3 regions of the Pseudalkalibacillus sp. NRS-1564 genome follow, and region 2 is predicted to be linked to each of the others. Evidence: riboswitches for the same ligand, from Rfam matches in the RefSeq annotation. Region 2 holds a riboswitch; each other region holds the start of a gene.
The links. Region 2 has a riboswitch for thiamine pyrophosphate ahead of thiE (thiamine phosphate synthase). Riboswitches for the same ligand answer to the same signal wherever they lie in the genome.

Region 1: another riboswitch for thiamine pyrophosphate. It lies ahead of tenA (thiaminase II); the one in region 2 lies ahead of thiE (thiamine phosphate synthase).
Region 3: another riboswitch for thiamine pyrophosphate. It lies ahead of ACIFPW_RS14890 (acetylornithine deacetylase); the one in region 2 lies ahead of thiE (thiamine phosphate synthase).

Annotation. Positions count from the first base shown of each region.
Region 1 covers NZ_JBITPM010000042.1:11,026-19,167, forward strand. The annotation lists gene ACIFPW_RS19215 (DUF11 domain-containing protein) at 1-128, opposite strand, end outside; gene ACIFPW_RS19220 (SDR family oxidoreductase) at 290-1,159, opposite strand; gene ACIFPW_RS19225 (histidine kinase N-terminal domain-containing protein) at 1,302-2,465, shown strand; TPP riboswitch at 2,505-2,607, shown strand; gene tenA (thiaminase II) at 2,776-3,468, shown strand; gene ACIFPW_RS19235 (ECF transporter S component) at 3,465-4,043, shown strand; gene ACIFPW_RS19240 (energy-coupling factor ABC transporter ATP-binding protein) at 4,055-4,840, shown strand; gene ACIFPW_RS19245 (ABC transporter ATP-binding protein) at 4,909-5,505, shown strand; gene ACIFPW_RS19250 (energy-coupling factor transporter transmembrane component T family protein) at 5,483-6,277, shown strand; gene ACIFPW_RS19255 (DUF3941 domain-containing protein) at 6,319-6,450, opposite strand; gene ACIFPW_RS19260 (DegV family protein) at 6,531-7,385, opposite strand; gene ACIFPW_RS19265 (YitT family protein) at 7,668-8,142, shown strand, end outside.
Region 2 covers NZ_JBITPM010000019.1:285,661-293,802, reverse strand. The annotation lists gene thiO (glycine oxidase ThiO) at 1-663, opposite strand, end outside; gene ACIFPW_RS11490 (thiazole synthase) at 680-1,444, opposite strand; gene thiS (sulfur carrier protein ThiS) at 1,449-1,646, opposite strand; gene thiE (thiamine phosphate synthase) at 1,643-2,278, opposite strand; TPP riboswitch at 2,491-2,607, opposite strand; gene ACIFPW_RS11475 (M14 family metallopeptidase) at 2,663-3,850, opposite strand; gene ACIFPW_RS11470 (LTA synthase family protein) at 4,017-5,891, opposite strand; gene ACIFPW_RS11465 (ROK family glucokinase) at 6,185-7,156, opposite strand; gene nfsA (oxygen-insensitive NADPH nitroreductase) at 7,184-7,933, opposite strand; gene ACIFPW_RS11455 (YqgQ family protein) at 7,930-8,130, opposite strand.
Region 3 covers NZ_JBITPM010000031.1:45,769-53,910, forward strand. The annotation lists gene parE (DNA topoisomerase IV subunit B) at 1-1,368, opposite strand, end outside; gene ACIFPW_RS14870 (hypothetical protein) at 1,685-2,077, opposite strand; gene ACIFPW_RS14875 (biotin transporter BioY) at 2,443-3,024, shown strand; gene ACIFPW_RS14880 (MFS transporter) at 3,106-4,281, opposite strand; gene ACIFPW_RS14885 (sodium:calcium antiporter) at 4,446-5,435, opposite strand; TPP riboswitch at 5,584-5,688, shown strand; gene ACIFPW_RS14890 (acetylornithine deacetylase) at 5,838-7,112, shown strand; partial or broken gene ACIFPW_RS14895 (thiaminase II) at 7,154-7,255, shown strand; gene ACIFPW_RS14900 (ATP-dependent DNA helicase) at 7,343-8,142, opposite strand, start outside.

The DNA.
Region 1 (8,142 bases), on a different contig from region 2:
ATAAATGCTCCGATACTTCCTTGAGTACCTGCCTGGTTAGCATTTAGTAACTGACTTAATCCTAATGTATTTCCTGTAAATGTCATGGCTCCACACGTTCGGGTGGAGTATCGATTAATAAAAGCCATAATGACAACCCCTATTGAACATACGTGTTCAAATATAGTCTAAAATTGTTTTCTCTATACTATATGAATGCAGTAAAATGACGTATAAACTCTTGTCCAATTGAATCTTAAAAATCATTTTTTATAGAGTAAATAATATAAAAAACCTCCCAAAGGAGGTTTTAAGATGTTAAGAACTGTCCACCATTAATGTGAATGGTTTGACCAGTCATATAAGAAGATCCGTCCGACCCAAGAAGGACGTAAGCCACAGCCAATTCCTCTGGCTGACCCGGTCTTCCCATCGGTGTATTCGTTCCAAAGTTTTTCACTTTTTCTGCTGAGAAGGTGGAAGGGATAAGCGGTGTCCAAATAGGACCAGGTGCAACGCTGTTGACACGAATACCTTTTCCAACGAGCGACTTTGCGAGACTCCTTGTGAACGTTGTGATTGCACCTTTTGTACTAGAGTAATCGATCAGCTGATCATTGCCTTCATATGCGGTTACAGAGGATGTGTTAATGATTGCACTTCCTTTTTTAAGATGGGGAAGAGCGGCTTTCGTCAGGTGAAACATGGCAAAAACGTTGGTTCGGAATGTTTTTTCGAGCTGTTCTGCACTAATTTCTTCTATTCCCTGTTGGGGGTGCTGTTCTGCTGCATTATTAATTAAAATATCGAGCTGTCCGAAATGATCAATCACCTGTTTAATCACATCGTAAGCAAAGCTTTCACTCCCAATGTCTCCCGGCAACAATAAACATTCGCTTCCGATTTCTTCGATTTTTTGTTGCGTATGTTGCGCATCTTCATGTTCGTCAAGATAAACAATGGCGATTTTTGCTCCTTCTTTTGCATAAGCAATCGCAACGGCTTCACCTATCCCACTATCTCCTCCAGTGATGAGAGCGACTTTATTCGTTAATTTTCCTGATCCTTTATAATCCCGGTCATCCATTATGGGCTTTGGATCCATTTCTTGCTGAGATCCTGGCTGATGATTTTGATGTTGTGGTGGTTGTCCATCCGTCTGTCTAAAATCTGGTCGCATGGGATAACTCCTTTCAAATTATATATGTAAGGAATTGCCAATCGGGAGAATTTCTAAACCTAAGTCTGAGAATATAATGATGACATTTGCATTACATGATAAAATGAAACAAACCTATAATGTAGTTTGTGAGGCGAGAGGTATGAATTTTGATTTAAGAGAATCTGAATTTGAAGAACGGTTTGCGTCGTTTTTGGAACAAAGTCAGCCCGAAATTGTAGAAAAGTGGCTGCTTGGCGCAAAAATTTCTCAAGAGGATCCTTATTATGAAGAAATCATTAAGAATGGGAAACGAACGGTTGAACTTATCTCTCGTTATATTCGCCTTCAGGATGAAAGTTGGATTATGACATTAACTAAGAAAATTGCCAATGAGCGAATTGAAGCAAATGTTAATATCGGAGAGTTTATTGCGAATATTAATTTTGGGAGATCGGTTGTGATCTCTGTCTTAAACGAATCATCATTTGATAGAGACGAACTGTCGAAAGGTCTTCAAATCATTAATAATTACTTTAATGCCTATTCGTATCATTCAGTAACGGAATACACGAAGGTGAAAGATAATATCATTCATGATAAAAATAAGTTTATACAGGAAATGCATAGTGATCGTTTAACCATTCTTGGTCAGCTAGGTGCGAGCTTTGCTCATGAATTTCGCAATCCTCTTACCTCCATTAAAGGATTTTTGAAATTATTAGAAGATGATAGTGATGCTAATAATTCGATCGAGAAACACTATTTCGAAATCCTCAATAGCGAAATGAAAAGTCTAGAAGAGAAGGTAAGTCAATTTCTTTTCTTATCAAAAATGCGTGGGAGCGACGATCGTCCTCTATCATTAAATTTAAGTGGATTATTAAGATATACCATTGAAATTCTTTATCCAAGACTACTAGAATCAAATATAGAAGTGGAAACAGCCATTACTCCAGACATTCCACTGTTCGGTGTAGAAGAACAAATTAAACAAGTCATTCTTAATATTATGATTAACTCGATTGAAGAGTTAAATGAAAATAAAATCGATCATCGAAAAATTGAGCTGAGAGCAAAAGAAAACCATGGACGGATTACGATTGAAATTTCCAATAATGGCCGGCAAATTTCATCGCATCTTGTTGAAAGTATCTTTCAACCGTTCATTAGTACAAAAAAACTCGGAACAGGTCTTGGATTGTCTGTTTGCAAGCAAATTATTGAAAAGCACGAAGGTGTTATTTCAGTGCGATCAAATCCAGAACAAACAACTTTTGTAATTGAACTTCCAGTAATGGTTGACAAAGGTGTGAAAGAAGAGTAGCTTAATAGTTATCAAACTAACATTCAAAAAAGCTTTTTATATATCCACTAGGGGAGTCATTTATATGACTGAGACAGGATGTCCTGGACCCTTTGAACCTGATCTGGTTAGCGCCAGCGGAGGAAAGTGGAGACGGATGCCACCGCAGCCGCTCCATTTTTGGAGCGGCTTTTATACGTTTTGATTTCCTAAACGTGTAGAAGTAAGGAATGCTTACAAGTATTTCTAAATCTCCAAAAATGACGGAACAACGGCATTCAAGCTCCTTTCCTCTTCATCAGTTGGATGAAAAGCGGAGAGGAGTTTTTTTATGTCATTTACTGAACAGTTAAGAGAGGAAGCAGCACCAATTTTTGGAGCGATCTTTAATCATCCATTTGTGAGAGGAATTGCGGAGGGAAAGTTAGAGAAGGAACAGCTTGTTCACTATGTAAAGCAGGACTTTGAATATTTGAATACATTTGTTCGAATCTATGGCATTGCGCTATCAAAATGTGAAAACCGAGAAGAGATGGCACTTTTCACTGAACAAATATCATTTGTACTCCATAGTGAGGTTCATCCTCATAATAATTTGTGTCGAGCTGCAGGCGTCACTTATGAAGAGCTGCAAGGCTATCCCCTCGCCCCGACGGCACATCATTATACGAGGCATATGCTTGACGCTGCTCATTCAGGTACGCTCGGAGAAATCGTTGCAGCCCTTCTGCCATGCCCATGGACATACCTGGAGATTGGTCAGCGTTTAATGGAAGAGGTTAATCCTAAAGAAGATCATCCTTTTTATGATTGGATTACGTTTTACGGAGAGAAGTCAATGGAACCTGTGACGGATCAACTAAGAAAAATCCTCGATCAGTGGGCTGAGACGGCACCTGAAAGAGAATTGAAGCGAATCAAGGACTATTTCATTCTTAGCTGTCAGTTGGAATATGGTTTCTGGGAAATGGCTTATCAAGTAGAAGAGTGGCCTGTCTCCCTCCAAAAAGGTGAGCGCGTATGAAACGACTAAAACTATCGGACATTTTGATTACGATCGTGATTGCCCTTGTTTTTGGGATTATTTATAAACTGTGGGGACCGGTCTATAACATCTTTAAACCATTTGGTCTCCATATTGGTGATGTGATTTACGGGATGTGGTTTATTGCGGGTACAGTAGCAGTGCTTCTTCTTCGTAAGCCCGGTGTGGCACTACTTGCAGAAACGGCTGCAGCTTCTGGTGAATTTCTTGTTGGTTCTGAATATGGATTGTCCGTTCTTCTATATGGAATTGTTCAAGGATTAGGAACGGAATTAATGTTTGCTTTATTTGGCTATAAACGATACACCGCATTTGTTGCGGCGCTTGGAGGGATTGCTGCTGCAGTAGGCTCCATTGTCATGGATGCTGCCTATGGGTATGTGATGGACCTTGCTCTATGGAATTTACTTCTTCTCATTGGTGCTAGGTTAATAGGTGGTTTCCTGTTAGCTGGACTACTTGCTTATTTCCTTGTAGAAGCTCTAGAGAAAACGGGTGTTACTAGCTTAGTTAGACCAGCAAGTGATGAGGATTATAAGGCGTTAGATCAGTAAGGAGTGGTTATATGAAAGTAGGTGTATCAAACCTTCGTGTAAAATATGCGGGAGCGGACACACTGCTATTTAATCGGTTATCTCTTGAGATTGCAGGAGGGGAAAAGGTCTTATTTCTTGGTCCGAGCGGTTGTGGTAAATCAACTCTTCTTCAGATATTATCTGGTTTAATTCCAAATGCCGTTCCAGTGCCTATGAAGGCAGATGCCAAAAGTATACCAGCATCTTCAGGCGTTGTATTTCAAGATCCTGATTCTCAGTTTTGCATGCCATATGTGGATGAAGAGATGGCATTCGTATTGGAAAATCGTGCTGTCCCGCAACCTGAAATGGAAGGGTTAATTCGTCATTATCTTGAAAAGGTAGGTCTTTCCTTTAAGGATCCGCATATTGAGATTAGTTCACTTTCACAAGGGATGAAACAGCGACTAGCCATTGCCTCCATGCTTGCACTTGAGCCAGATGTAATCTTTTTGGATGAACCGACCGCGTTACTTGATCCTGCAGGTACCTCTGACGTATGGAAAACAATTAAACAACTTAATGCTACACAAACAATGATTATCGTTGAGCATAAGATTGATGAAGTAATTGATTTTGTTGATCGCATCGTCCTTTTTGATTCAGAGGGAAGGATTATTGCAGATGCTGACCCACAAAGTGTCTTCTCCTTTTATAAACATAAGATGAAGGAATATGGGATCTGGTATCCGGGCGTATGGGAAGAACATACAAATAAAAAAAACTTCCTGCACCGTATGTTAAAGGGGAAGAAATTCTTGAGATTAAACAGTTAAAAGGGTATCGAGGCAAAATCCCAAAAATTGAAGTGCATAATGGGTCAGCTCATGAAGGAGAATGGATTGTGGTTACCGGAAAGAATGGAGCAGGTAAAAGCTCCTTTCTTTTAAGTTTAATGAACGTGATGAAAACGACTGGTAAAAAGAGAGTAAAGAATCAGGAATTAAAATCGATCAAAGCTTCCCGTGAGCAGCTAGCTTTTGTTTTTCAAAATCCAGAATTTCAATTTGTCACGAATTCTGTCTATGATGAACTTGCTTATTCCCTTGAAATGATGGAAGACGCGGAAGTAGATCAAAAAGTAGGGCAGTGGCTTGAAGCATATGATCTTAAGCAAGTGCGAACTCTTCATCCGTACCAGCTTTCTACGGGTCAAAAAAGAAGGTTAAGCGTAGGAACGGCCATGTTTGGTTCTCAACCGATTCTTTTGTTAGACGAACCAACATTTGGTCAAGATGCAAGTAATACGTTTAAGTTGCTAGCTTTATTTGAACAGTTAAGGTCAGATGGAATGCTCATTATTATGGTGACGCATGATGAGAAGATTGTTCAAAATTATGGGACGAGAGAGTGGATCATTGAAGAGGGTAAGCTAACTGCTGATCGAGAGCTTCTGAGAATGGAAGAGAGGGAGCATCATGCAGTGGACTCTACAGTATAAAGAAACATGGCTTCATCGTTTAAATCCTGCTTTCAAATTGGTGTTCATTTTAGCATTATTTATCCTTCTATTATTCGTTCACAATCCAAATTTGATTAGCAATGTAACAGTGGTTCCATTAATTCTCGTCTTGTTCGCCACAGGACATCGGAAAAGGATACTAGCGATTTTAATGATTCCATTTTTGTTGTTATTTTTCTCAAGTGCTTCTAGTATGATGTTCTTTGGTCAAGGGACGACGACTTGGTGGAAGTGGGGAATCGTTCATATTACAGAAGAGAGCTTCTTTCGAGGTCTTCACATCGGGTTTCGAGCTTTAAATTTCGCCTTGCTCGGACTTCTATTCGCTTTGACAACGAGGCCAGTATTTCTCTTCTATTCCCTCGTTCAACAGCTTAAAGTACCGCCTCGGTTTGCCTATAGCTTTATGGCTGCTGTTCGTATTCTTCCTGTTATGATGGAGGAATTCCAACAGCTAAGAGCCGCATTACGTATTAGAGGTATAAAAAAGAAAAAAGGGTTCGCTCGAATCATGCAGTCTGTGACACTTTATGCGGTGCCATTGCTTTCTCAAAGTATTCGTAGAGCTCATCGCATTGCAGTTGCCATGGAAGCGAAGCAGTTTAATAATAAGGAACGAACTTATTATTATAAACAGACCTTCTCTAGAGTTGATGCATATTTTATACTCTACATTATGGTAGGTTTTTCGCTTGCATTTTGGGTAGGCACAACATTTCCTTACTTTAATATAACCGATGTTAGAAATTAAGAAACCGGCTGTTTAGCCGGTTTCTTTTCAATGCTTGATCTCTACAAGTGGTCAGTATCCTTAGAATACTGGTGTTTCCCGCCTTCACGGTTTTCTTCTTTTAACTTGTTTTTCAACATTCGTTTAGCATTATGATCAACTGCTTTTTTATTATTATCTTTTGTTGATGACACGTTATGTCCTCCCTTGGTGTCAGGATTGCCATGCACAATAATAGAGTACGCGATTATGCGACATCCTATGTAAAAGGAAGTTATTTATTTAAGAAAAACAAAGCAAGTGTTCCTGGTCCTGAGTGAGACCCAATCGTAGCGCCTACTTCATGAATGACAAAGTGCTCACTCCCATATGTCTCTTGAATCGCACTTTTTAATTTTTCAGCGCTTTCCAGGTCATCTCCATGTGAAATGCCGATTAATTGGGACTGAAGATTAACGCCGCGTTCCTGCATGATCTCAACCATACGCTTGGTGACTTTGTTTTTTCCACGAATTTTTTCAATCGGAACAAGTTTCCCGTCTTCAACGTGGAGCACTGGTTTGATTTTTAACATTCCACCAAAGAAGGCCGAGGCTTTACTGACGCGACCGCCACGCTGAAGGAACTCCAGGTCGTCTACTGTGAAAATGTGTTCCATGTGCGTTAAGTACTTGCTGTTTAAGCTTTCTAATATTCGCTCAAATCCTTCACCTTTTTCAGCAAGCTCAGCAGCGTGGATCGCCATGAGTCCGTAGCCGAGAGAAGCGGCTTTAGAATCAATGACCTCCATTTGTACGTCAGGGTATTCTTCCTGTACTTCATTTTTAATGATGGCAGCTGATTGGTATGTACCTGAAATACCAGATGATAGTGCAATATAAATAAAAGGCTGACCCATTTTAGCGTATTTCGCAAATGTCTCTCGTATCCGTGCTGGAGGAATTTGCGACGTTTTGGCCATTGTACCTTCTCGCAAGGTCTTATATAACTCTTTTGCTTGGATCTCTTCACGATCATAATACTCCTGATCTCCGATAATGACCATTAGTGGCATGATGTCGATGTCGTGCTTTCGTACGAGATCCTCTGGCAAATCCGAGGCGCTATCTGTAATGATTTTAACTGTCATGGACGATCGTCCCTTCTTCATTTTTAAGTCAGTATGTAAATGAATGTTTGTTATAATCAAGTTTATCCCATTAGCAAAGAGGAAATCAATCCTATTGATGGGGTTGAATAGAAAACAGTTGACGTAGATTAGATAGTTTGATTAGATATACATGGCTTAGTAGATGTGGCTTTACCTAATCGTCACTTATAAAGATCGGATCCTGAGAGTGAATATTGTCAATTGGATCAGTCTCTACTTATATTCTGCAAACGAGATAAATCTCTGTTTCAAAAAAAGAAGGTGTTCTTATTGGAAGAAGTAAAAAAAATTATTGTGATTCTCTTAGGTGCGATCCTTGGTGCAGTTTCTCTGAACTTATTTCTTATCCCTGCCAATGTATATGCTAGTGGTTTTACTGGTATCGCACAGCTGATTTCTAGCGTACTAAGTGATTATACGCCAATTTCAATCTCAACGGGTATTTTACTTATGTTACTAAATATCCCTGTAGCTATACTGGGATGGAAGAAAGTTGGTAAATCTTTTACATTGTATAGTATTATCAGTGTTGGAGCTACTACCTTTTTCCTTGAAATCATTCCAGTCCAGGCTCTTTCAGAAGATATCCTGCTAAATGCAGTGTTTGGCGGAGTCATTGCAGCAATTGGTATCGGCTTTACATTAAAATGGGGGGCTTCCACCGGAGGAATGGACATCGTAGCCATGATTTTATCCCGCATGAAAGACCGTCCAATCGGTACGTATTTCTTCAGCA
Region 2 (8,142 bases):
TATTGGATAAATGGGCAACGTCAAACCAAGTGCTTCCTCCCAGTACATAGACCATGCTCCTGCAGCAAGAACAACTCGATCGCTTTCGATCCGTTGACCTTTTACCACAACGTTATTCTCTTCAAACGTCGCCTCTCCCGCATTCTCTATCACCCGAACACCCAACTTGCGACAAGCATCTAAAAGTGCTGAGACGTAGCCAGGAGCATAAATATGTGACTCTTCTGGACACCATAATGCTGCAACAACATCTTGAGAAAGGCCTGGCTCTTTCTCTCTTACTTCGTCAGCATTTAATATTGTAGATTCGACGTTAAACTTACGTTGCCAGGCCTGCTTTGTCTCAAGAGACAGCCGATCAGCCTCATGATAGATACAATAAAGACTGCCGCTCTCGCTATATTCAAAATCAACATCTGAATTCTGTTTGATTTCTTCCTGCCATTTCGGGAAAAGCTTTAAACTATGTTGGCAAAGCCTGAAAAAATCATCTGGATCTTCTTCAATTTCCGAATAAGGCGCAAGCATGCCTGCAGCTGCACCTGAAGCTTGCCCCCCACACTTATGAGCTTCTACTACAGTCGTTTCATGTCCCCTCGTACGGCATTCATAGGCAATGGAGAGACCAATCACTCCGCCTCCTACAATCGTAATGTTAGCCATGATCGCCCTCCTTCTATTAATTTCGTACTGGACTACTTGCAGTGGCGTACTTCTTTTTAGGAATCCTTCCTGCAACGTAAGACAATCTTCCTGCTCTAATAGCCAACTTAACTGACTCAGCCATCATAACAGGGTTTCTCGCTTTCGCTATGGCTGTATTAAGGAGGACTCCATCTGCCCCAAGCTCCATCGCTTGTGTTACATCAGATGCATGTCCAAGACCCGCATCGACTATGACTGGTACCTTCAGTTGTTCTGTAATTAGTTCTATATTGTATGGATTTAAGATGCCGAGACCAGTTCCAATAGGAGATCCACCTGGCATGACAGCCGCTGCACCTGCTTCTTGTAGTCGATAGCAAAGTGCTGGATCATCAGAAGTATACGGTAAAACAACAAAACCTTCTTTAGCAAGAACCTCTGTAGCTTTCAAAGTTTCCATCGGATCAGGGATTAGCATTTTTTCATCACGACTAACTTCGATTTTTATCCAATCACTTAAGCCAGATGCTTTTGCTAAACGAGCGATGCGAATGGCTTCTTCAGCAGTCGTAGCTCCGGAAGTATTGGGCAAATAGTGAAATGATTGATTCTCGATGTGCTGTAAAATCGCATCTTCATTTGGTGCAGTAAGATTCACTCTTCGAATAGCAAATGTGAGAACTTCTGCTTCAGAAGCTTCAATTGCTTTATTTTGAACATATGGATTTGGATATCTTCCCGTGCCAAGAAACAATCGTGAAGAAAGTTCTTTACCGGCTATTGTTAATTTATCATTCATTCGGTCAACCCCCTCCTACAAAGTGGACAAGTTCGATTTTCATTCCTTCTTTTACTTCTGTATCGATCCATTCCGAGCGATCAATAATTGTTCCATTAACTTCAGTGACAACCAACCCTTCTTGCAAGCCAAAATGAGTAACAACTTCTTTCAATGTTGCCACTTCTAAATCATGCTGCTCTCCATTAACTAGTAATGTCACTTGGGAATCACCTCTTTTTGAATGGATTGAATAAATGCTTCGCACGTGCCTTTAATATCGGCACTACCAACTACTTCACTAATGACACATACTCTAGAAGCACCTGAATGGAGGACGTCCGAAACATTATGCAATTTGATGCCGCCGATGGCTACAAACGGAATAGATATTTCTGCTGCAACTTCTTTGAGATAGTCAGTTGTTACTGGATCAACAACATCGCTTTTGCTATTTGTAGGAAAGACTGGCCCAGCCCCGATGTAATCAGCACCACGCTGCTCTGCTTCACGCGCTTCTTCGATTCGATGTGTGGAGATACCGATGATCTTATTAGGTCCAACAATCTTCCTTGCTACCTCTAAAGGTAAATCATCCTGACCGAGATGAATGCCATCAGCATCAACGGCTAGCGCAATATCAATGTGATCATTCGCAATAAAGGGAACTTCATATTTTTGTGTTAGCTCCTTTAATCTCAAAGCTTTTTCTAGTACAACCTTTTTAGAATTCGTCTTATCACGCAATTGAATAATATCAGCACCACCTTGTATCGCTTGCTCCATTACCTCAACTAGGTCTCGATCAGGGTGGAATTCTTCCCCTGTAATGACGTATAATTTAAAATCCTTCATTATTTACCTCCTCTAATCCTTTTAACCTTAAGCCTATGTTAATGAGCTTTGTTGATTTTCGGCTCAATTACGCTTTGTGATAACCAATCGCTTCGAGCTAAAAATCGAGAATCAAGAGTATAAGCTACCACCGTAAACGCTTAAAAACGATTAACATAAAACACACTAAAAAACCCCATTCCGCGTAAGGAATGGGGGTAGTAATACGTAATCAATACTGCTACCGACTTCCCTACGCTGGTATCAACCAGATCAGGTTCAAGGGTAAAAGAAATGACGGTTTCTTTTTCTCAGCCTTTCCTTACATGAAGGCACCCCTAGTCTTTGGAATTATGAAATTAAGTTTATTATGACAAAGAAGTGATTAAAAAACAAGCCACTAACCTACATATACAGAGAAGAAAGGAAAATCCCTAACGTATCTTGGTAAATAGTGTTGAAATCAGAAGTAGGCAAAGGACTTTCCCCTTTTCCAATTTCTACGGTAAAACCCGGTCTTCTAAAGTCTTGAATAAACCAATCCTTGTATCCAGCGAAACTATCAACATAGCGAACTGCTCGATAACCGCTCAGTCGCGAAAATTCTCTCACTAAGATTTCTGACTCAGGAGGTTCAAGTCCTTCGAAACCCCAAAAGATCACTTCACCTTGAGAATGAAATGCTAGCGCACGATCAAATTCCTTTCTTCTCGTCAGGTCTGCGATCGCTATTGCTTCTGGCTCTGTAAGCGGTGCTTTTCCCGGGTAATTTCTTGGAGAAGGTTTTGTTGGTTTTCGTTCAGCTTCTATTTCCCATTTAGCAGGATACTGATTGTTTAAATCAACTCCCCTAATGTTCGCCTTCCATCTGTTAAATTGTTCACTTCCATTATTAATTTGATCCGCTAATGAGCGGTAAGGTTCTTCTTCAGGTAATCCATTAATGACAAGATCAACGCCATCTGGGTTTACCATGGGTACAAGAGAGAGAGAAGTCGATTCATATAGAGATGGGAGGTAAACACCGCTCAATCTCTGGCTATTCGTCAATTCACGAGAATAATCATCTACAAATTTCATAATGAGAGTTGAGGTTAACCATTCATTAGCATGAAATGCTCCATTCATATGAACTTTTTTCTTTCCTGTTCCCACTACTAGTTCTGGGATTGGCTTTTCCATGACAGATTCGCCAATGATGGATCGTTTAATAAATGGATAAACAGCAAGTATTTTTCGAATATCATTAACAAGGGTTTGATAATCGTAATTTTGATTTGGGTTAATGAGTGACCACGTTACACGAATCGGTATATTCACTTTTTCTCCTGGTTGTAACGAAAAAGGATTCGAATCGTTTAGCAAAAGAACACCATCTAGGGGTGTTCCGTACCACCCTGCTATTTTCCATAATGTATCTCCTGGCTTAATGGTATAACTTTTCGTGACAAACCCAGGGATCTGAATTTGTTCTCCGACTATAAGTTGATCAGGATTCTCAAGATTATTACTATCTAATATTAATCGAAGTGGAATTTGAAACACTCGGCTATATTTCCAAAGGCTATCCCCACTCTTCACCCTAATTTTCATGTCATACCCTCCCACATTTCATATCCTTCTTACAATGATATGAAATAATGAGTGATGCATATGCTACATAATTAGGACATATTAGCCTTATTGCTCGCCTCAGAAAAAATTCATTACAATACAAAAACCCCACCTAACATCCAAGGTGGGGTTTGCATCTTTCATGCTATTTTTCTATTTCTGTATCCTCTTGTTGCTCATCATGCTTGCCTAAGAAACGTAGAAGGTCTCCATAAACGATTTTATCTGAGTAGGCAAGATCAGTTTTTGCCTTCTCCATGTATGGTTCACAGGCTGATTTATCCGTTTCTTCTCCTGTTTCTTTGTCATAACAGACATTTTTAGTGTATAGATTATTTTCAGTAATGAAGCTTCCATCGCGAAGGATAGTGAAATTATCCTGTTCTTTTGCAAAAAGATCGTTACCAAATTTAATCATATCCTTCGTATCAATACCAAGCAGGTGCATGATTGTCGGCTTCAAATCAATTTGACCACCGACCTGGTCCATCACTTCCCCTTCTTGGCCAGGAATATGAACAACGAGTGGAACTTTTTGAAGCTCCGTGGATTCAAATGGTGTGATTTCTTTGCCTAAGAATTCTCCCATAGCTTTGTTATGGTTCTCAGAAATTCCATAGTGATCACCGTACATGACGAAGATGGAATCTTCATAAAGTCCTTCTTCTTTCATGCGCTCAAAGAATTTCTTTAGAGCTTCATCCTGATATCGAACTGTAGTGAAAAATCTGTTAACAGTTCCATCATCTGAAGTCCACTCTGGAATATATTCATCCTCTGATTCAAGTGTAAAAGGAAAGTGGTTCGTTAATGTAATGTATTTAGCATAGTAAGGTTCCGGTAGCGTTTCTAAATATTTAATGGATTGATCAAAGAAATATTCATCTTTCAATCCCCATCCGATTGAATTATCGGGCGTTACTGTAAAATCGTTAATGTCATAGAACTTATCGTATTTAAGGGAGTCATACATAACGTCACGGTTCCAGAAGCTTTTGTTATTCGCGTGGAAGACAGCATTATAGTATCCATCCTCACTTAATATTTCTGGAGATGCATTGTATTCGTTACCTGAATGGGTAAAGAATACAGCTCCACTTGGGAGTCCATATAATGAATTCTCAAGAATAAATTCGGAGTCAGAAGTTTTACCCTGAGCTGTTTGATGATAGAAATTCGGGAAATAATAACTTTCATCTATAAGATCATTTAAGAAAGGCGTAATTTCTTCTCCATCCACTTCTTCATTCACTACAAAACTCTGTGTGGATTCTAACGATACAAGGATGATGTTTTTCCCTTCTGCTTTACCAAACATTTCAGGATCTGGCTCAACGTGGTTAGCTTTTACATAGTTTTCGATATCTACGATCTCACTGCCATCTGCAAATGCTCGCTGTGCTTTTGCTTTCGACTGAAGAACAGCGTCATAAACGTGGTAGTTATAAGTACCAATATATTTTATGAGCATTTCACGATCAAACGTACGAGTTAAGAGCTGCGGGCGTTCTGTTTCTGCAAGCCCAACATTAACAGCAAAAAGAGCTATAGCACTAGCAAATACAATAGCAATTTCTTTCTTCTTAACCGTGTACGCCTTCGTTTTTCTTACGAAAAGGAAAACTGACAGAATAATGATATCTACAAAGAGCAAGAAATCAAAACCGCTTACAAGTTCAGCAATACTATTTCCGAGCTCTCCCATATTATTCGTTTGAAACAACAATGGTATTGTTATAAAATCAGTAAATTCACGGTAGTATACGACGTTTGCAAATAGAATAAATGAGCCAATAAAATTAATGACCAATAGTACTCTGTTGCGATACTTTGGTGAGGCAAATAGGGCAAAACCGAGGAATAGCAATACAGAACTAAGTGGGTTTAGCAGTAAAATAAACCCTTCCATTTTATTTTCAGGTTCAATGTTGAAAGCAAATTCATACACCAAATACGTTTTTAACCACAGCATAAAGGCTACGATTAGGAAAAAAGAATACTTATTTTGTAGCTTTTTCATGTTTTCTTAGTACCTCCTTAGTTGAATATAAGGAAAAGCTACCATTACTTTCTACGACCATACATAATCGCAATGATAGTATGTTTTCGAAATTTAATCAACTAACTTTTGTCCTTATTTTAGTATTTCTTTCACAATTATTTTGATTCTGAGCAGCCTGTCTGTTAGTAATAACGAATGAAAAGGACAAAAAGTTTCATTTGGGCAATTTTTTTACATAAAAAAAGAAAAGATCTAACTTAACTGATCTCTTCTTCCCTTGTTATAGCAGGCTGAAACATGAAAAACTAGGACTATTTCATCAATTTCGTTTTTACGAGCCACGCTCCTCCTATTACGCCAGCATCATTGCCGAGTGTGGCAATTGCAAAATCCGCACCTTCTCTAACTCTTGGCAATGCATATTTTTCAAATTGTTTTTTTAAGGGGGTTAGAAGTACATCTCCTGCTTTTGATACGCCCCCACCTATTACAATTTTAGAAGGATTCAAAGAATTAGCCAGGTTTGCAATCGCAAGTCCTAGATGGAAAGTTACATTATTCACTACTTCAACAGCATATGGATCCTCGGCATCAGCGCCTTCAAAAATATCACGAGAAGTAATTTCATTCTTTTCTTGATAAATATGATATAGGACACTGTCCTGATGCGACATAAGTTTTTCCATCGCAATACGAACAACACCAGTCGCTGAGGCTACTGTTTCAAGGCAGCCTGTTTTGCCACAATTGCATTGCGCTCCACCATCAGGGATGGATGTAATATGACCGATTTCCCCCGCCATGCCATTCGTTCCATGAATGATTGTTCCATTCGTAATAACGCCTCCGCCTACTCCAGTCCCAAGCGTGACGCATAGCAAATCACGTGCTCCATCACCTGCGCCACGCCACATTTCACCAAGAGCAGCAATGTTCGCATCGTTATCAATAATAACTGGTAACCCCGTTTCAACTTCAAGCTTGTCTTTTAAAGGAAAGTCTCGCCATCCTATGTTAACTGCGTGGTAAATAAAGCCTGAATCCATTTCAATGAAACCTGGAGCTCCCATACCGATACCAGAAAACTTCTTTCTGCTAACATTCATTTCTTCCATCTTATCATCAATAGCACGAGCTATGTGAGTTGTGATATGACGACCAGCTTCAGATTTATCAGTAGGAATTTCCCATTTACTAATAATTTCACCATAAAAGTCAAGGAATGAAAGCTTGATTGTTGTTCCACCTAAATCAACACCAATGAGCCATTTTTCTTCTTTCATCTTAATCCACCTTTCGCAAGTAACACTTTATTTCAGAGGAAAACCTTTCTTTTCAAGAAATTTCTTCATATACGTTCGAACAGGCGTCGCTAATTTATGTGCCATCATAGAAGTCCATCCTGCTGATCGTTGTCCTCCCGTTCGATTCGTGTAATAACCTGAAATAACTTCATCATATTTATTTAATCCTTCTTTAAATGCATTTGCATCCTGCTCATACTCATCAATATGATAAATGTTATTTAAGGGCAATCGTGGTTTTACATCTGGATCCTGATCGGGATATCCAACACAAAGACCAAATAAAGGAATAACAAATTGAGGAAGATTCAATACTTCACTCACTTTATCAAGGTCGTTCCGAATGCCACCAATATAGCAAATACCTAGTCCCATTGACTCTGCTGCTATGCTGGCGTTTTGTGCAGCAAGCGCTGCATCTATTAATCCTACCATGAACTTTTCAGTTGTTTGCGTCGTTTCCGTTACATCTGTCCCATGCATTTCAGCTGTTGCATGGTGACGATTGAAATCTGCACAAAAAACAAAGAAGTGACCATTCTTTTCAACATAACTTTGCCCACCAGCTAATTCAGCAAGCTGCTTTTTCTTTTCTTTGTCTTCCACACCAATGATCGAATATGCTTGTATGTAGCTTGAAGTTGAAGCGGATTGCGCTGCTTTTACTAACGTATGAATTTGCTCTTCTGTTAATGGCTTATCTTTAAATGCTCTAATTGAGCGGTGAGCAAGCATCGTTTCAATTGTCTGATTCATGTTTTGTCCCTCTCCTTGCTAATTTCATTTCTTATGATCATTCTGGCGACGAGGTAATCCTCATTCTCGAGAATTTTCATATCGTATAACTCTTGGATCTCGCCTTCCATTAGTTCAAGGTCCCCAAGTCGAGTTCCAGTATAAACAATCATGCCATATTGCTTTAAAAGCTGCTGTATATCATAAAATGTTTTCATTTTCTTCACCAT
Region 3 (8,142 bases), on a different contig from region 2:
GATAACTTTCCCTCGTAGCGGAAGGATTGCTTGAGTACGACGATCGCGTCCTTGTTTAGCTGAGCCTCCTGCTGAGTCTCCCTCAACTAAGTAAAGCTCATTCTTTTTTGGATTACGCGAAGTCGCTGGAGTCAGTTTTCCACTTAGAATGGTTTCCTTGCGTTTGCCTTTCTTACCAGACCTTGCATCTTCTCTTGCTCTTCTGGCAGCTTCCCGAGCTTGAGCGGCTTTAATGGATTTTTTTATTAGCATTTCACTAATGGACGGATTCTCTTCTAAGAAATAAGAAATCTGACCGGATACGATCGCATCAATCGCTGAGCGCGCTTCACTTGTCCCTAGCTTGCTTTTCGTTTGCCCCTCGAACTGCAGCAATTCTTCAGGAATACGAACAGAAACAATGGCCGTAAATCCTTCGCGAATATCGTTCCCCTCAAGATTCTTATCCTTTTCTTTCAGAAGGTTCACTTTCTTAGCATAATCATTGATCACGCGCGTAATGGCTGTTTTCATTCCAGATTCGTGTGTTCCACCGTCCTTCGTTCGGACGTTGTTTACGAATGAGAGAACATTCTCTGAAAATCCATCATTGTATTGGAAAGAGAAATCTAGTTCAATACCATTGCTCTCACCGGTAAAGGTGACAACTGGATGAAGCGTCTCTTTGTCTTCGTTTAGATAATTGATAAATGCCTCGATACCGGTTTCATAATAGAAGACTTCTTTACGGTCATGACGCTTATCATTCAGTTCAATCTTTAGTCCTTTAAGCAAAAATGCAGCTTCACGCAAACGTTCACTAAGGGTATCGTAGTTATAATTTAGCGTGCTAAACATCGATGTATCCGGCTTAAAATGTATCGTTGTTCCCGTTTTGCGCGTTTTCCCAATATTTTCGAGAGTTGTGGCGGGCTTACCCCCATTTTCGAAACGTTGTTTGAAGATGAATCCATCGCGATGAATGGTTACTTCAAGCCATTCAGAAAGAGCATTTACTACAGATGCACCTACACCGTGTAGTCCACCGCTCGTTTTATAACCACCCTGTCCAAATTTACCACCAGCGTGGAGAATCGTAAGGATAATTTCTGGTGTTGGTTTGCCAAGTTTGTGCATTCCAACTGGCATACCTCGACCGTTATCTTCTATACTGACACTATTATCTTCATATAAAGTAACGTTGATTTCATCCCCATGTCCTGCAAGAGCTTCATCAACTGAATTATCAACGATTTCATAAACTAGATGATGCAAACCTCTTGAGTCCGTGCTTCCTATATACATACCTGGACGCTTTCTAACCGCTTCAAGGCCTTCAAGAACCTGGATTGAATCGTCACTATACTCTTGCTTTTGTTTTGTTACCATGTTTTTCCCCTTTCAACTTGCTGTATAGACTAGCCTACCATATGAGAACGGGTGTTTCTATATTTTCTTATACCCTATCCTTTTTTTAAAGCATTGCCACATCGCAGTCATTTTAATAGCCAGGCAGTGTTTTACAGCTTCTTACTAAATGCGTCTCAATAGAAAAGAAATGATGCCTCTAAGCTTTTTATTAGCAAAAGACTTTCTTTGTTCCTGAAAGTTTTCCCACTATGAGAACGACGATTATTTCCATATTAAAAAATCCTGCACAGTGGCAGGAGAGAAAAAAACATCGAACCGTATTGTACCTTATTGTCTATTCTTCATCAATTGTTTTTACGACATGCACGTTACCTTCTTCATAACCAAGCGTAACGATATGACCTTCTTCAACCGACTCCCAATCAGTTTTATCGGCTAAATAAGGAGTTTCGTTAACAATAAGATAATAATAAGGTTTTTCAACTGGCGTATTTGTCGCCTCTTCTGCATCTTCACTTGTTACATCTGCTTCATTTTCAGCATTGCTTTCATCTTTTTGATCCGTCGCATTCGTAAGTTTTGGTTCTTCATAGCGGATCATCTTTTTTTGAACCTCACCTGTTACATTTTCAAGCTGTTCATCCTGTCCATTTGCGAAAGCAGTGCTAACGGCAAGTACGAAACAGAGCAATAAAATAGACAGGAGAGTTCCTCTTAACAAGTTCATTCAGAGGCTCCTTTCAACATACTTTCGCTCTTAGTTTACCATAGATTTTTTGTTGAGTAGTGCGTTTTCTCATAATCGTCTTCATTCCTCCGCAAAAAACATTTCGATAAAATAACAATTCATTGACCGCACTTGGAGAGATCTTGACTGAAGCTTTCGTTTCCACAAACAAAAATATGTTAACTTTATATAAATAAAGGGTGTCGTTTAAATGTATATCAACTAATTAAATACTATATCCCATTAAAACCAATTAAATTTATTCACTTACTAACATTAATGTTAACTAAATATAAATTTATGTTGACACAATTTGATTTTTCTTTTACGATTCATTATAGTGATAACGAAAGTGAGGATCAGTCATGAGGAAAATGAAAACAATTGATTTAGTTTACGCAGGTATGTTCGCAGCATTAATGGCCGTTGGGGCAAATATTGCTCAATTCCTTGTTGTCGGTGGCGTGCCTATTACACTCCAAACTTTTTTCGCTATTTTAGCTGGCCTTTTACTCGGCAGTCGACTTGGCGCTATTTCATTGTCTGTTTACGCATTCGTTGGTCTTGCCGGTGCACCAGTGTTTGCACAGTTTACTGGTGGTCCTGCCGTCTTATTTAAACCAACATTTGGATTTATTCTATCTTATATTTTAGTTGCTTATGTTGCAGGGAAAATCGTAGAATCAAAATCTAAACCAACTATGAGAACATTCATGATCGCAAGCTTTACTGGATTTATTTTGAATTATGTTCTAGGTACAAACTATATGTACTACGCATACAAATTTTGGGCTGAAGCGCCTGAAGGATTTACTTATGGAATGGCATGGATGTGGATGGTTGCTCCATTGCCGAAAGACGTAATTTTATCAATTGTAGCTGCTCTCATCTCACCGCGCATCTACAGTGCTGTTACGAAAACAGCAAAGCGAGCGCAAGTAGCTTAACACTGCATTCCTCTATTCCCAATAGATGAATATAAATTTACCGCCGGTAGTTATACCGGCGGCTTTTTTTACGTGTGAGTATTATTCACTTGCAGTTTGCTTTGTCTTATTTGAATTTAAGAATAGAGAAACGATAAACATTAATGCAAGGAAAACAATGACGAGACCAAATCCACCTTTCTCTCCGAAAGCTTCTGAAACAATCCCAATGATGTATCCTGCGATACCACCACCAATACCAGATGCTACATAGATTAGACCTAGTGCAGTACCTGGATTTTTTGAAATTGTCGTTCCAAATGCCGTAGCGGTTGGAAATAATGTAGAGAAGAAAAGCCCAGCTCCAGCAAATAAATAAGGTACCTGGTTCGCAAAGAAGAAGCTGATTGCTACGATAATGACGGATCCTAATGAGAAAGAAATCATAATCAATCGCTCGTTGATTTTATTCGCAAGATAAGCCACTCCTAGGCGCCCAATCATAAAGAATACTGAGAAGAGTGATAGAATCGTTGCGACCATATCCGATTTTGCTTCGGTAGATATTCCTCCTAACTCAAGAGATTTTAAGTAAGGCGGGAAGAAATTAGTAAACGAAACTTCTGCAGATACTTCGAAAATTAAGAAGAACATTAAGAAAATCATTTGTGCATCTTTTAACATTGGTATAAATGCTTTTAAATTGATTTTTTCTGCTTTACCATCAGGGAATTTAACCGATGTGACATAAAAAATAACGAGAATATTTAAGATGGCAATAGCCAGATAGAAATATCGCCATGATGCAAATTGGAACATGTAGTTAAGGATTTGTGGAAAGACAATCATCCCAAGTCCATAGATCCCCATCGCTAAATTGAACATTTGATTTTGTTTCTCTGGATATGCAGCCGGTACAATCGCATTGGAAGCAACACCAAGTGCTCCAAGCCCGAACCCAATTAACATATAGAAACCTAAGAAGAATGTAATGTTCGGTGCAAATCCGGTACCTGCAAAACCAAGTCCCATGACAATCGTTGCAAAGATCACCATTATTCTTAACCCTTTTTTATCTGTTAAATAACCGAAAATCAAACTCGCGAGCGTAAAGCCTAGTTGGAATATCAAGACAACTAATCCGAATTGGCTCATATCAAGTCCAATATCCGTTTCAACTTTATCAAGTACAATCCCCTTTGTATTCGTCACCCCTCCAGAAACGAACTGGGTAAATAATAAAATAATTAACGCATGAATACTTTTCCCTTTTGACATTGATCTTACCTCCATAAATTAATCTATCACAGGGGATTCCACGGTGTATTTAACTTAAAACTTGCGATTATTTTCGGACTATTTTTCGGTAGCGTTACCATCTCCGTCACATCGAGTATTCTAGATAAGAAAAAAAGTTGCAGAGAGTATTAACTCTCTGCAACTTACTTCATCTGATAGACGAAATACGTAGCGACAAAATAGATCAAGACAATTAAAGTGGATGGCACCATATAAAAAAGCGTGCTACGTTTTTGTTTTCTTGTAATACTATATAAAATGACGAGCACCACCACAATTGATGATACAGTTGTCACAATATTAGACATGCTAGCATGCCTAAATAAGTTTGTTTTAAGATAAATAGCATCTGTAAACGAAAGTAGCATGATATTAAAGGCGTTACTTCCTAGAAGCGAGGTTATTCCCATACTGTAATTCTTAAGTTTCAACGCTGTTGCAACACTTACAGCATCAGGCAAAGAAGTACTCGCTCCTACAAGGAAAGATCCAACAAATGAAGCTCCTAATCCTGTGCTTTCCGCAATTCGATCGGCAGTTAATGTTAACACCGTTCCGACAATCATAATACCGACAGCGGATAAGATGAACATCGTTAGAACTTTTTGGTATGAAAACTCACCGTATTTTTCATTCTTTCGACTTCTTCGTTTCACTTTCTCTTCTGTTAATTTGTTAATCCATTTCACACCAGCAAAATACACAAGAACAAGAATGATCGAACTATATCCGATATGATAAATGCTCGCTGGTAGTGTTAAGGATAAACCTCCTACAACGATTAACGTCATCACGATAACAAGATAGATGTATAGCTTACTTCCTACATCTGTTTGTCCCATAATCTGTTCGCGACGGTAGACCATATCAAGAACGGCAAGGGCTAATAGATTAAATAAATTACTCCCAAGCAAATTCCCGATTGCAAGATCTGGACTATCAATAGCAATTGCGGTCACGCTTGATGTTAGTTCGGGCAATGATATAGCAGCACCAATGATAATTCCCATAAACGCTGAAGACGTTTTTGTTTTCTCACTAATGGCATCACCATACATAGCAAGTCGAGTAGCAACGAAATAGGTGGCAATCGCAGCTAGAATAAATAGTAGAATTGTAAATATTAAATTCATAGATGATCTCCTTAATACGTTCGATTTCCTTGATGACTATTTCCTTCCTAGGTTAATACTAAACCATAATGAAAAGAATGACTCGAAAATGTAATGTTCCATAATTGTAAATGATTCACAAGTAAGCTATTGTTAAATTAATTCAATCGAATACTTCTAGGGGTGCTGCGAAATCAGCTGAGAGGGACATTTGTCTCGACCCTCACTACCTGATCCGGATAATACTGGCGTAGGAAAGAAGTGTATGTAATTGTGACAGGTCTACTCTGTCTAGTATGCATCGCTTCTTTTATAGGAGCGATGCTTTTTTAAATTCAGGTCTATATGCATGGGTTTTGTTGGTTTTCCTTTTGTTTAAAGGTGAGAAATACCAACAATATAAGCTAAAAAGGATGTGGTGTGATGGTAAAGAAAGAAATCTTTAATCTAGTAGACGAGAGAAAACAAGAATTAATCAATCTTACAAATCAGTTAATCCAATACGCAACCCCAGCCCCACCAGCCAGAAATACCCAGGAAATTCAAGACTTCATTGCGTCCTACCTCACTGACATCGGGTTCAAGATTGACAAGTGGGATATGCATCCTGGTGATCCAATCATTGTAGGAATTCTTAATGAAGAAGTAACAGAATACCAAAGTTTGATTTTAAATGGACACGTTGATGTGGCAGAAGTGGGTGAAGATGAAAATTGGAGTTTTCCTCCTTTTGAACCCACAATATCAGATAATAAGGTATACGGCAGAGGTGCCGCAGATATGAAAGCAGGTATTGCAGCTAACTTATTCGCACTTAAACTATTAAAAGAAAACAATCTTCCTCTTAAGGGGAAAGTTCTTTTTCAATCGGTTACTGGAGAAGAAATTGGAGAAGCGGGTACATCACAGTGTTGCGAGCGGGGTTATACCGCTGATTTCGCCGTAGTAGCGGATACGAGTGATTTGAGAATAGAGGGACAAGGGGGCGTGGTCACTGGTTGGATCACAGTAAAAGATTCAAAGACACACCATGATGCACTGCGCCAAAATATGATTCATTCAGGTGGTGGGCTTCACGGGGCTAGTGCCATCGAAAAAATGATGAAAATTATCCAAGCATTACAGGATCTAGAGCGGCATTGGTCCATCGTAAAAAGCTACCCTGGTGTGAAACCAGGAATGACAACAATTAATCCGGCCGTTATCGAAGGTGGTCGGCATGCTGCATTCATTGCAGACGAATGCAAGTTATGGATTACCGTTCATTACTATCCAAATGAAACTTATCAAGACGTTATGGATGAAATTGAGGATCATATCAGATTAACTGCGAATGCAGATATCTGGCTTAGAGACCACCCACCGACGTTTCAGTGGGGTGGCACTTCTATGATGATCGACAAGGGAGAGATCTTCCCTTCTTTAGAAGTTGACCAACATCATCCCGCTGTCAAGTTGTTATCAGATTTGCATGAGCATATTCATTTTCGTCGACCTGAAATAGGTACTTCTCAAACTGTGACAGACGGCGGTTGGCTCGGTGATGCTGGAATACCAACCGTCATCTATGGTCCCGGAAAGCTAGCACAAGCTCACTCAACAAACGAATATGTATCTATCCATCAGCTAATCAATTATACACAATCGATGATGCACTTTATTCTTGATTGGGTAAATACAAAAAAGGGAGCGGATTAACATGAGCTTTAGTGAGCATTTACATGAAAAACTTCAACCTATCTGAAGAAGAACTCACCGATCTAGAAGTAATTTTACTAAACACAACAAGGTATGACTATATGTTTTGGAAAATGAGTTATTCCGAAGCAATGTGGAGATGAGTAAAGAAAAATTCCCCCACTTTTTAAGAGGGGGAATTTTAGTAAATGAATAGTGGTAAGATAGCAATCCAAAACCCTAGTAAAGACCTATGGTACCTGAATTAGTTCAAAGTGTTGCCACTCATACGGTAGTAATTGCTGGTAGCGTTTTTCTAAATAACGACTATCAATTAGTAATAAAAGACCTCGATCGGTTTCTGTTCGAATGAGTCGACCGCCTGCTTGTTGAACACGGTTCATGCCTGGATAAACGTAAGTATACTCAAAACCATTTCTTCCAGCTTGATCAAAGTAAGATTTCATTAGCTGCCGCTCGGTATCAAAATTAGGGAGCCCTACTCCAACGACCACCACTCCTGTAAGACGATTCCCTTTTAAGTCTATCCCTTCTGAGAAGATGCCACCTACAACAGCAAACCCAACTAAGCTACCCTTTCGATTAGATGTGAATTTTTTTAAAAACGACTCTCTTTCTTCTTCCGTCATCCCGCTTTGTTGAATGATCGTTTCCACTTCGTCTGGAGAAGTGAACGCCTCAAAAACTTGTTCCATATAGCCATATGATGGGAAAAAGAACAAGTAATTACCGGGTTTTTCATGAAGCACTTTTTGAAGAAGTGTAACCAGTCTTGGTAGTTTGCGCTCACGATCGCGGTACTTCGTCGAAAGTGGAGCAATATAAATATTCGCATGTTCACGTGGAAAAGGAGAAGGTATTTTCACAGCGTAATCTTCTTCTTTCCAACCTAGCATGTTTTGATAATATGAGAAAGGTGTAAAAGTAGCTGAGAAAAAAACATTCGATCGAAACCCTTTCCGCATCTTTTGAAGGAGATGTGAAGGATCGAAACAAAAGAGCTTGATTTTCACCTCGGACTTTCCTGCCT